DNA from 2 places in the Anaerobacillus sp. ABR4_321 genome. Region 2 is predicted to be linked to the other one. Evidence: riboswitches for the same ligand, from Rfam matches in the RefSeq annotation. Region 2 holds a riboswitch; the other holds the start of a gene.

The links. A riboswitch is a leader RNA that binds a small molecule or an ion and turns the genes downstream of it on or off. The one in region 2 is predicted to bind cyclic di-GMP.
Region 1: it holds a riboswitch for cyclic di-GMP, as region 2 does, so the genes downstream of both, ACXADT_RS13715 (anti-repressor SinI family protein) here and sinI (DNA-binding anti-repressor SinI) in region 2, are expected to answer to the same signal.

The regions. Positions count from the first base shown of each region.
Region 1 covers NZ_JBSWTK010000001.1:2,642,182-2,647,483, forward strand. The annotation lists gene ACXADT_RS13710 (glycine--tRNA ligase) at 10-1,392, opposite strand; gene ACXADT_RS13715 (anti-repressor SinI family protein) at 1,774-1,935, opposite strand; cyclic di-GMP riboswitch class I at 1,962-2,052, opposite strand; gene ACXADT_RS13720 (hypothetical protein) at 2,262-2,492, shown strand; gene ACXADT_RS13725 (thioredoxin family protein) at 2,528-2,842, opposite strand; gene ACXADT_RS13730 (SGNH/GDSL hydrolase family protein) at 2,925-3,539, opposite strand; gene ACXADT_RS13735 (glutaredoxin family protein) at 3,583-3,825, opposite strand; gene ACXADT_RS13740 (Crp/Fnr family transcriptional regulator) at 3,935-4,624, shown strand; gene ACXADT_RS13745 (hypothetical protein) at 4,714-4,920, opposite strand; gene ACXADT_RS13750 (aminopeptidase) at 5,029-5,302, opposite strand, start outside.
Region 2 covers NZ_JBSWTK010000001.1:933,189-938,490, forward strand. The annotation lists gene ACXADT_RS05080 (hypothetical protein) at 26-199, shown strand; gene ACXADT_RS05085 (helix-turn-helix domain-containing protein) at 239-571, opposite strand; gene ACXADT_RS05090 (anti-repressor SinI family protein) at 860-982, shown strand; gene ACXADT_RS05095 (hypothetical protein) at 995-1,258, shown strand; gene ACXADT_RS05100 (DUF5658 family protein) at 1,255-1,572, shown strand; gene ACXADT_RS05105 (helix-turn-helix domain-containing protein) at 1,616-1,951, opposite strand; gene sinI (DNA-binding anti-repressor SinI) at 2,083-2,202, opposite strand; cyclic di-GMP riboswitch class I at 2,223-2,319, opposite strand; gene ACXADT_RS05115 (SDR family oxidoreductase) at 2,533-3,300, shown strand; partial or broken gene gloA2 (SMU1112c/YaeR family gloxylase I-like metalloprotein) at 3,350-3,736, shown strand; gene ACXADT_RS05125 (alpha amylase N-terminal ig-like domain-containing protein) at 3,908-5,302, shown strand, end outside.

The DNA.
Region 1 (5,302 bases), 1.7 Mb from region 2:
GCTCTTTCATTAAAACTGAGTTTTTTCCTCTAAAAAGTTCTTTAGTTCAGAGATTGGCATTCTTTGTTGTTCCATTGTATCTCGGTCTCGTACAGTTACTTGCTTATCTTCAAGGGAATCAAAATCGAACGTAATCGCAAATGGTGTACCTACTTCATCGTGTCTGCGGTAACGTTTACCGATCGATCCAGCTTCATCGTAATCCACCATGAAATACTTCGCAAGTTCAGCGTGAACTTCCCTAGCTTCATCCGATAATTTCTTTGAAAGTGGCAATACTGCTGCTTTAAACGGTGCTAAAGCAGGATGAAAATGCATGACACTACGAGACGTGCCATCTTCTAATTCTTGCTCTTCGTACGCTTCGATTAAGAATGCTAGTGTAACGCGGTCTGCCCCTAATGATGGTTCGATGCAATAAGGAACATAGCGCTCGCCTGTTTGCTGATCGTGGTACGTAAAGTCTTCGTTCGAATGTTCCATGTGCTTTTTCAAATCATAATCTGTTCTTGAAGCAACTCCCCATAGTTCACCCCAACCGAATGGGAATTTGTACTCGATATCTGTAGTTGCATTACTATAATGAGAGAGCTCATCTTCAGCGTGCTCACGAAGGCGGATATTATCTTGATCAACGCCAAGATTCAATAGCCAGTTCTTACAGAAATCTTTCCAATACTGGTGCCATTCTAGTTCATCTCCAGGTTTACAGAAGAATTCTAACTCCATTTGCTCAAATTCACGCGTACGGAATGTAAAGTTACCAGGTGTAATCTCATTTCTAAAGCTTTTTCCGACTTGTGCAATTCCGAATGGCACTTTCTTTCTCATCGAACGCTGCACGTTTTTAAAGTTCACGAAAATACCTTGTGCTGTTTCAGGGCGAAGATAAATGTCGCTTGTACTTGAAGTCGTTACCCCTTGCTGTGTTTTAAACATGAGGTCAAATTGACGAATCTCTGTAAAGTCTTGACTGTCACACTCTGGGCACTTAATGTTATGATTTTCAATCAACCGCTCCATCTCTTCAAACGATAATCCGTCAGCAATCATTTCGTTGCCTTCTTCAGAAAGTGCATCTTCAATCAGCTTATCTGCACGATGACGTGTTTTACAGCTCTTACAATCAATCAATGGGTCGTTGAAATTTCCTAGGTGACCAGATGCAACCCAAGTTTTAGGGTTCATCAAGATTGCCGCATCCAGTCCGCTATTGTGAGGAGACTCCTGTACGAACTTCTTCCACCACGCTGCTTTGATGTTGTTCTTAAGTTCTACACCTAATGGACCGTAATCCCAAGTGTTCGCTAAACCTCCGTAAATATCGGAACCAGCGAAAATAAATCCTCTGTGCTTTGAAATGGCAACGATTTGTTCCATCGAAATACTCATCTAAATCTCTCCTTTTTATCATTGTCTAACAACATAAAAAGCTCCCGTCCTCGGACAAAAATTTGTCCGGGGACGAGAGCGTATGCACCCGCGGTTCCACCCCAGTTGATGTGAAAGAACACATCCACTTTACGGTATCAACTCCAGACCGCCGTTTCACTAGACCTTTTTCGGGCTTCCACCGTCCCCGAATCTCTATAAAAAGGGTTACCTAGCTACTATCTGTCCTTCACAGTTGTTAGCTTATATATGTAATTGATATCACATATGATACAAAAAAGTTTCACTTAAAGTCAAGCGCAATCTACTCAGTATTCATAGACTACCCACTTGCCTAACTGTTTACACACATCAGATTCTTTACTTCTAAAAAAAGAGCTATCAATCGATAGCCCTCCGTTTTTGTATACGCACAGGTGTTGGATCTTTTTTGCGGTCGAGAAATGCTCGGATTTCATCTTTTTTCAACCCGATTTCTCGTGCAACTTTCATCAGCATTACCCACTCTTGATCAAGTGCTTGTTCTGGCCTGGTTTTAATCATGGCCACCCTCTCCTCCTTTGATATTTCCAGGAGGACCAGCCGTCATCGTTGAATGTTCTCAACATTAGACCTGTGTCTTTGCGTCCCATTCTTTAGAATGGTTTGCCTTTTTCTGGAGAGTTAGAACAGACACGCACTACAATGTAACGGCAGTGCTAAATCAATAGTAAAAGGGACTAAAAAATGAGAAAGTTTAATAGTTTATACAATTATACTATATTTTAGCAATAATTCAATATATTTTGTATCGATTCTAACACTTTATCTTCTGCATCATAAACTAATCATGTATGATCTTGCTAAAGCTTGATCAGGGAGGGAATCGAATGGAACGAAATCAGATTGGAACCGCATGGCAAGGCACTCACGTCGTTTTACTAAGGTGTACTCCCTTAAACAAAGTTGTAGGATTTTATCCTAGTCTCCATGCACCTACAGAACCTGTAAGTCATCTTTGCAGTGAAGCATTATCGACATACCTCAGCATCGGTTATGTCATATCACATGTACATTCATTACAGGACGGAACGGTCGAGTATATCTTGACAAAAAATTAAAACAGCCCGTCGAGATTGCCTCGACAGGCTGTTTATTAAAAGTCAGATAAGTAATCTTTTACTTGATCTGGATTCTTTGTGTTGGCACTATGAAGATGCCCAACTTTTTTTCCATCTTTATAAACGAGGAGACTTGGAATACCCATCACTTCATTTTCCTCTGTTATTTCAGGGAATTGCTCAATATCAATTTGTGCCCATTGTTTATCGCTATGTTCTTTGATGATATCGTCGATAAATAAGTCAAGGCGTTTACAGTCCGGGCACCAATTCGCTTCGTATTTTAATATCGTCACTTTAGAATCATTGATTAGATTATCATAAGATTGTTTTGATTCGATTTGTTGCATGTAAATCTTCTCCTTTACTCGTTACTATAGGCTAGTATAACTTACAATAAGATCATTTGTCTGTAATTGTGATTACAGTTTTCTATAAAGAGATACCAGTGTTAACGAGTGCTCCAGAAATAACCATGTGGCCACATTCATTAGGGTGTATGCCATCAAAGGACAAAAGCCGTTCTTCATTGCCCTCAAACAAACGATAAGCATCTGCCACTTTTACATCATTATTCTTTGTACATGTTACTAGATTTTGATTAAATCGATTGACCCAATCTTTTGCGAATGAAAGATGAGGATAAGGATTATACAAATTAACGATTCGAATCATAGCAGGCTTCTTTACTGTCATCGATAGGTGGCTTACAATCCAATTCATGTTTGTACAGCATTCTTCGAGCGCTTTCTGGAAAACAGCTTCTTCCTTATTTATAGCAAACTCTTCAGCTGCATCGATCAAATCATTTCCACCGGCCGTAATCGTAATAACATTGGCATGTTCGATCGGTAACGATTGCTCTAGCCAGTCTCTAACGTCGCGAGTAGTTGCTCCATTTCTTGCATATTTTGTTAGGAGAACATTTTCTTCTAACTTATCAAAGATAGCCGAACGATAGTAATCTGGAAAAGTCGGTGAAAAAAGGATTGTGCCTGTACCTAATGTAATAGAATCTCCAATAGCCGAATAAAGAAGATGCGACAAACCATCACCTCTTTCCAAAGATGATTTACTATATTCATCGCACCTATAAAAAGTTCATCTCAACATTCGAGTGATTCTGTATTAAAGTGAACTCAGAGCAGACTTTATTGTTATAGACAAGCAGCGGTACAAGGAATTCTCCGGCCAATTGATAGAGATCTTCTTGTCTTTCTGGCTGTTCAAGGACATTCACTTCATCAAAGGAAATACCTGACTGCTTAAGGAGTCTTTTTGTTTTCTCACATTCAATGCAACTTGTTATCGTGTATAATCGAATATGTTCCATGTTAGACAAGTACCCTCCTAACAATTAGAGTATAACGGTATACGATTTATGATAATGTAAGCTATCTTACTCGTGAAAATGACTTGATTTAAGAACTGAAGGTGATCTTATGGATAAATTGACGATGCTTTCCCAGATAAACTTATTTGATGAAATGGAAATGAATGATTTAGTACAGATCGATCGTGTTAGCGATATGAAGCCAGTTAAAAAAGGAACCATCATCGTAGGACCTACAAAGCCGATGAAAGCGTTATTTTTATTGAAACAAGGAAATGTACGTTTGTATCGCTCCAATGATAGCGGAAAACAATTAACGGTCGATATTCTTGGAGATGGCAACATTTTTGGAGAAACCTCTAGTTTCTCACTAAGTGATGATTCTGTTTATGTTGAAGCGATGACAGACGTTTATTTATGTATTATCGGAAAAGAACAATTTGAAACTTTGCTCTCAGAAAACCCCAAGCTCGCCATAAAATTCATTGAAATACTGTCTTCACGCTTAAAAGAAATTTATGAAATGAGTGAAAACATTGCACTCAGAAGTGTAAAATATCGGGTGTTGTCTTTACTATTAAAACTTAGTGAGAAATTTGGAAAGCGTAAGAACGAATGGCAAACGATCGAGATCAAGCTTACACATTACGACATGGCTACGATGATCGGTTCTACTAGAGAAACTGTCAGTGCCACAATAGGAGACTTGAAAAAAGCTGGATACATAAAGAAGAACCCGTTAACTTTCGCCATACATGCTGAAAAAGCTAACAATTATTTAAGTGAAAATGGAGAGTAAAGATCAGAAATCTACAAACTTAAGCTGCCGAGGAATCCTCGACAGCTTTTTTAGTCATAATGATACTCTATAAAATACAAATCGAATCATTATGATTGCGTTTTTCCATCCGTTCCTTTTTGATTATCTTTTGTTCCTTCTAATTTATCCCATTTAATCGGTCTGTTTAAATTAAGTTTCTTTTTCAAATTCAATAAGCAGTTAAAATGACCAACATACCACTTATCGAATTTCACCATATGAATGGTCTCCCAGTCTCTCATCTCCTTTGTACATCCATCACAATGTATTTCCATTAAAGGCACTTCCTCTTAAGTAGATTTGTTTATTTATATTCAAACTACCAGGAATGTGATTGGTCATTTGTACGTAAAAAAGCGCATCCGTAGATGCGCTTCCTTATCTTACTTTAAATTTTCAGGATTTAATCCATTGAGATAGTCTGGTACAAACTTACCATCTTTTCTTATCAATTCATCATCAAACCAAATTTCTCCTCCACCATATTCAGGTCTTTGAATCAGCACCATGTCCCAGTGAACTGCTGAATCATTTCCGTTTGGTGCTTCGTCATAAGATTGCCCTGGAGTAAAGTGGAACGATCCGTCGATCTTTTCATCGAACAAGATATCTTTCATCGGCTCGCGAATATACGGGTTAACTCCGATTGCGAATTCA
Region 2 (5,302 bases):
ACTTGGTTAGGGAGGAATTTTGATAATGAATAAGAAATTCATGGCCAAAATTGCAACTTCGTTTCTAGCTGTTATGCTCATCACTGCTTGTAGCGGTGGAGAAGAAGAAGGAAACAATAATACGACCAATAACGGAAGTAATACGGAAGAACCTGCTTCGAACAACGGATCCACTAACTCTGAGAATTCTGCTGAATAAGTTGTTAAACTCCCGTCCACTCCAGGCGGGAGTTTTTCATTAGTCTTTCTTGTTTAATTGCCACTTCCTAAACTCGAGAAATTCCTCAAAGTCTTCTTTCGTGATGCCAGACCGCATCGCTTCTTCGATCAACAACTGCCATTCTGGGTCCAGATTGGACTCTCTGCCTTCGAATTCACCATCTTGAATGAACACATCCATAGGCACCTTTAATACAGTAGCAATTTTTTCGAGAAATTGTATGGATGGGTTCGCCTGCTGGTTGCGTTCGATCGAGCTGAGGTATGATTTTGCTACGTTAGCTCGCTTCGCTAGTTCAGTTAATGAAAGCCCCATGCGATTTCGATAAAGCTTAATTTTTTCACCTATCATCCCCAATACCTCAACTTTATTAGTATTTGTATATTATTATCTTATCAAGAACGTAATGTTCTGTAAACAGAACAAAAGTCTCAAAATAATGCATAATAAATGGAATTATAAGAAAAATAAAGTATAAATTAGTAAATTACAGAATTTGTTCTAAATTACAATTAAAATAAAGAATTTTCAGTCTTTTATATTCTTTCCGGTAGGCTTATATTAGAGTTATATTCTAAATAAAGAACAATATGTTCTTTATAATGTCGGTTTATGGAGAAAAAAGTAAGGAGGTAAAACATGAGGGCGTATGGTGGAGAAAAATTAGACTTAGAGTGGATCACCCTTATTTCAAAAGCAAAAAAGTTAGGGCTTAGCAAAGAAGAGATTAGACAATTCCTGGATAATTCCTCAAAAAAATAAGGGGGAATTAAGATGATTAAGCTAGGAGATCGCACGTTTGTATCCTACATCACGGGAAAGAGAATCAAGGTTGTTGCACTCGATGAAAGGGCCGGCAAGCTTTATATTAATGATGAATACAAAGGGCGCTGTGACTTAGACTTTATTCTTAACAAGATTAAGGAGCTCGAATTACATGAGGATAATAGAAGATGGCTATTTGAGGACGAGCGGAAACTTTATAACGAATTAAGAGAGATCATTAAGAATCAGGTTATATCCTCGAACTTGGAATGAGTAGATTTTCGCAACCTTTTGTTCAATCCACCATGTACTATTTGGCATCCTGTAATGCCATCGATGGCGTCATTACATACTGGGGCGTACAGAACAACGTGATAGAAGAGGCAAATCCACTGATGAACTTATTATTTACGATTCATCCATTTGTCTTTTTAGGTTTTAAAATAACATTGTCCATTTTACTTGTGTTTATAGGGAGCATAAAGATTAAATTCCAATCGCGGTTAGTAAGAGTACTGTTGATCGTTGCAACAGTACTTTATACTGCATTAATAATTTATCACTCTTACTGGCTCTTTTTACTTTGATATAGTAAAAAGAGCCTTCGCTTGAGGCTCCCGTATGAATCGATTATTTGTCGCTTCCTTGCTTTGCACGCCACTTGTTAAATTCAAGGAATTCCTTAAACTGTTCTTTACTAATACCAGAATTCATCGCTTCTTTAACAAGTTTTCTCCACTCTGAATCCAATTCACTTTGATGAATGAGGTTATCTCCCTGAAGAAGTACCTCTACAGAAACATCTAATACTCCTGAAATCTTCTCCAAAAACTGAATAGAAGGGTTAGATTGTATGTTTCGTTCAATTGAACTCAAATAGGATTTTGCTACACTAGCGCGTTCAGCTAATTCAGAAAGTGAGAGGCCTTTACGTAATCGATACTTCTTTACTTGCTCTCCTATCATGTCTTACCCTCCCATACTTCTACGTCACTCTCAGATACTAAGTATTATATCAGTATGGTTATGTTCCGTAAATAGAACAAAAGCGGCAATCGCTCACTACTCACTCTCCACTCTCCACTCCCTAGAGTCTTTTACTTTTTTTCCTTTCTAATAAAAGCTTTCACCTCTTCTACTGATAAACCTAATTCCTTGGCAGAAAGGATTAGGAATACCCACTCATCATCAAGCCTTACTTTTTCATTTGTTTTCATCCTCACTCCTCCTTTAAGTTCCAGGTAGTTCAGCCATCTTAGGAATCATATACAGACTCCCTTAGATCTGATAACTTTGCGATCTACTTTTTTCAAAGTAGGTTGCCTTTTACTGGAGGATATCCACTACTTTAGAACTATGTATACGGATAATGTCATATTCTTATCATAGTATGAATGTTTTAAGAAATTTGTTGTTTTTTGGAAGCTAAAACAACTTTTTTTGTCATTTCTTAAAAAGTACCGTTGAAACACGAAAGAACACTAGTGATGTTTTTAGACTGACCCACCGAAAGAATGGGTATAGAAGGAAGACGAGGAGGGATATTCATGAAGAAAATTGCGGTGATTACAGGTGGCGGATCTGGTATTGGAGCAGCAGCTGCAAAGCGGTTCGCAAAGGAAGGCATCACAGTTTGTTTGTTCGATGTAGAAGAAAGTCGTGCAGAAGAAGTAAAAGAGGAGATCATCTCCCTAGGCGGTGATGCGTTCGCATATGAAGTCGATGTGTCTGATGAAGACCAGGTTGTCAGTAAGCTTCAAGAAGTAAGCGAAAAAACTGGTGCGATCGATTATCTCTTTAACAATGCTGGAATCAACGGGACGCTTCAACCGATTGAAGAAATGAGTGTAGACAATTGGGATCAAACGATTCAAACGAACTTGAGAAGTACGTTTCTCATGGTGAAGCATACTGTTCCATATATGAAGAAGAACGGAGGGAGTATGGTCATCACAAGTTCGATCAATGGAAATCGAACGTTCTCGAACTTCGGGATGTCTGCATACAGCACATCGAAGGCAGGGCAAGTTGCGTTTATGAAGATGGCTGCGCTTGAACTAGCGAACTATAACATAAGAGTGAACGCGATTTGTCCTGGAGCGATCGAAACCAATATCGATGAAAATACGGATCAAAAGGAAAGTGTTAAAGAAATTGAAATACCTGTAGAGTATCCAGAAGGTAGCCACCCGTTAGAAGAAAAAGCAGGAAAGCCTGAACAAGTCGCTGATGTCGTTTATTTTCTCATTTCAGATGCATCGAGTCATGTGACGGGAACAGCGATGTACGTTGATGGAGCTGAGTCACTTCTGTAGCTTGACGTAAGAACGAACCGTCGCTAAGTTGGTATAGAGGTGATTGAAGATGTTTAAAAAGGTACACCATGTTGCCATCATATGTTCAGATTATCAACGCTCGAAAGATTTTTATGTGAATGTACTGGGATTAACGGTATTAGAAGAAACGTACCGGAACGAAAGAGAGTCATACAAACTTGATCTAGCGGTTGGAGAGCATACGCGAATCGAACTGTTCTCCTTCAATTCCGCTCCTCTGCGCCCAAGCTATCCGGAAGCACGTGGACTTCGGCATATTGCATTTGAAGTGGACGACATCGAATAGGCTGCACAGGAGCTTAGAAGGAAAGGTGTCACTAGCGTTGAAGAAATTAGAGTAGACGAGTTAACAGGGAAGCGGTTCACCTTTTTTCAAGATCCAGACGAATTACCTATCGAAATGTATGAAAATTAGCACATTTAACCAAAAGGAGTTGATTACCTGCCAAACCTGTGGCATCATAAGTTTGAAAGCGTTTGCTTATTTAGTGAGATGGTTTTTGTGCAACTTTGCGCAATCGATTTCACTAACGTTTTTGTGCAAACGGTTTCACAAACTGTAGATTTAAATTAAAGGGGGATATCGATGAAACGGCGTAATCGAAAACGGCTTTCTTTGTCGCTAGCAATCGTACTCGTGTTGCAGTTGCTGGCAGGAGCAATGCCGGGTGTCGAAGCTGCAACGCTTACGAGTCCGGTAATCGAAGGATCGAGCGCAACGTTCAACTATCAGGGAGACGGTAGCAAGACGTCTGTCAAAGTCGCTGGTGATTTTACGGATTGGGAAAACGGCGCTCTTGAGATGACGAAAGGTGAGGGAGATGTCTGGAGCCTTAAAGTCGATGATCTATCGAACGGAATGCACCAGTACAAGTTTATCGTCGATGGTGAATGGATGAAGGATCCTCTCAATTCTAATGGAGGAGAAAACAGCGAATTTCAAATCGGCGATGCGGATGCGAAACGTACCGTTACACTAGTCGGTGATCTCCAAGATGAGCTAGGTGCAGAAGCTGATTGGAAGCCTGATGCATCTGAAACGATCATGGAAGACAAAGGGAATGGATTCTATGAATTTACGGCAGAGCTTCCTGCTGGTAAGTATGAATACAAGATTGCGATCAATCAATCTTGGGGGGAAAGCTATGGGAAAGATGGAGGAAACATTCCGCTAGAGCTTTCTGAAGCATCGAAAGTAACGTTCTATTACCATGATGGCACGCATGCAATAGCAGATTCCACTTTTTACAGTAAGATTTCCGATGAAAAACAACCGAGATTAGTAGGTTCTATCCAGCCTGCGATCGATGCTGGAGATGAGTGGAGTCCGAAAACATCGACTGCGTTATTAACCGATGATAATTTCGATAATATTTACACATACACTTCAGATGTTCCAAAAGGAAACTATGAATACAAAGTTGTGTTAGGAAGCGACTGGGGCGAAGAGTATCCTTCGAATAACGTTGCACTAAACGTTATTGCTGATGCAACGATCACGTTCCAATTTAACGCTGAAACGAAAAATGTTAGTTCTGATTATAGCCCTGAGGGTTCTGATGGAGCGATCAACAAAGAAAAACTTCTACATAACTCCTGGGAAGAAGCATACCGAGCTCCGTTTGGTGCTGTAAAAGAAGGCGAAACCGTTACGCTTCGTCTTTCAGCCAAAAAGGATGATCTAACAAAAGCAGAATTGTATATCAAGAATCAAAATACGGGTACAAGTAAGCTTGTTCCGATGGAAAAAGCGGCGACTTCTGACGGAATGGACTTTTTTGAGGCAGACGTAAAGCCAGAAGTCAAAGGTCTTTATGGCTACAAGTTTATTGTACGTGATGGTGCAGCAAAAGCTGAGTATGGTGAAGATACACAGCAGGGATCGAAAGGAAAAGCGACCGATGCAAACGCAGAACTGTATCAACTCACTGTGTTTGACCCTGGCTTCAAAACGCCTGATTGGATGAAGGAAGCCGTCGTT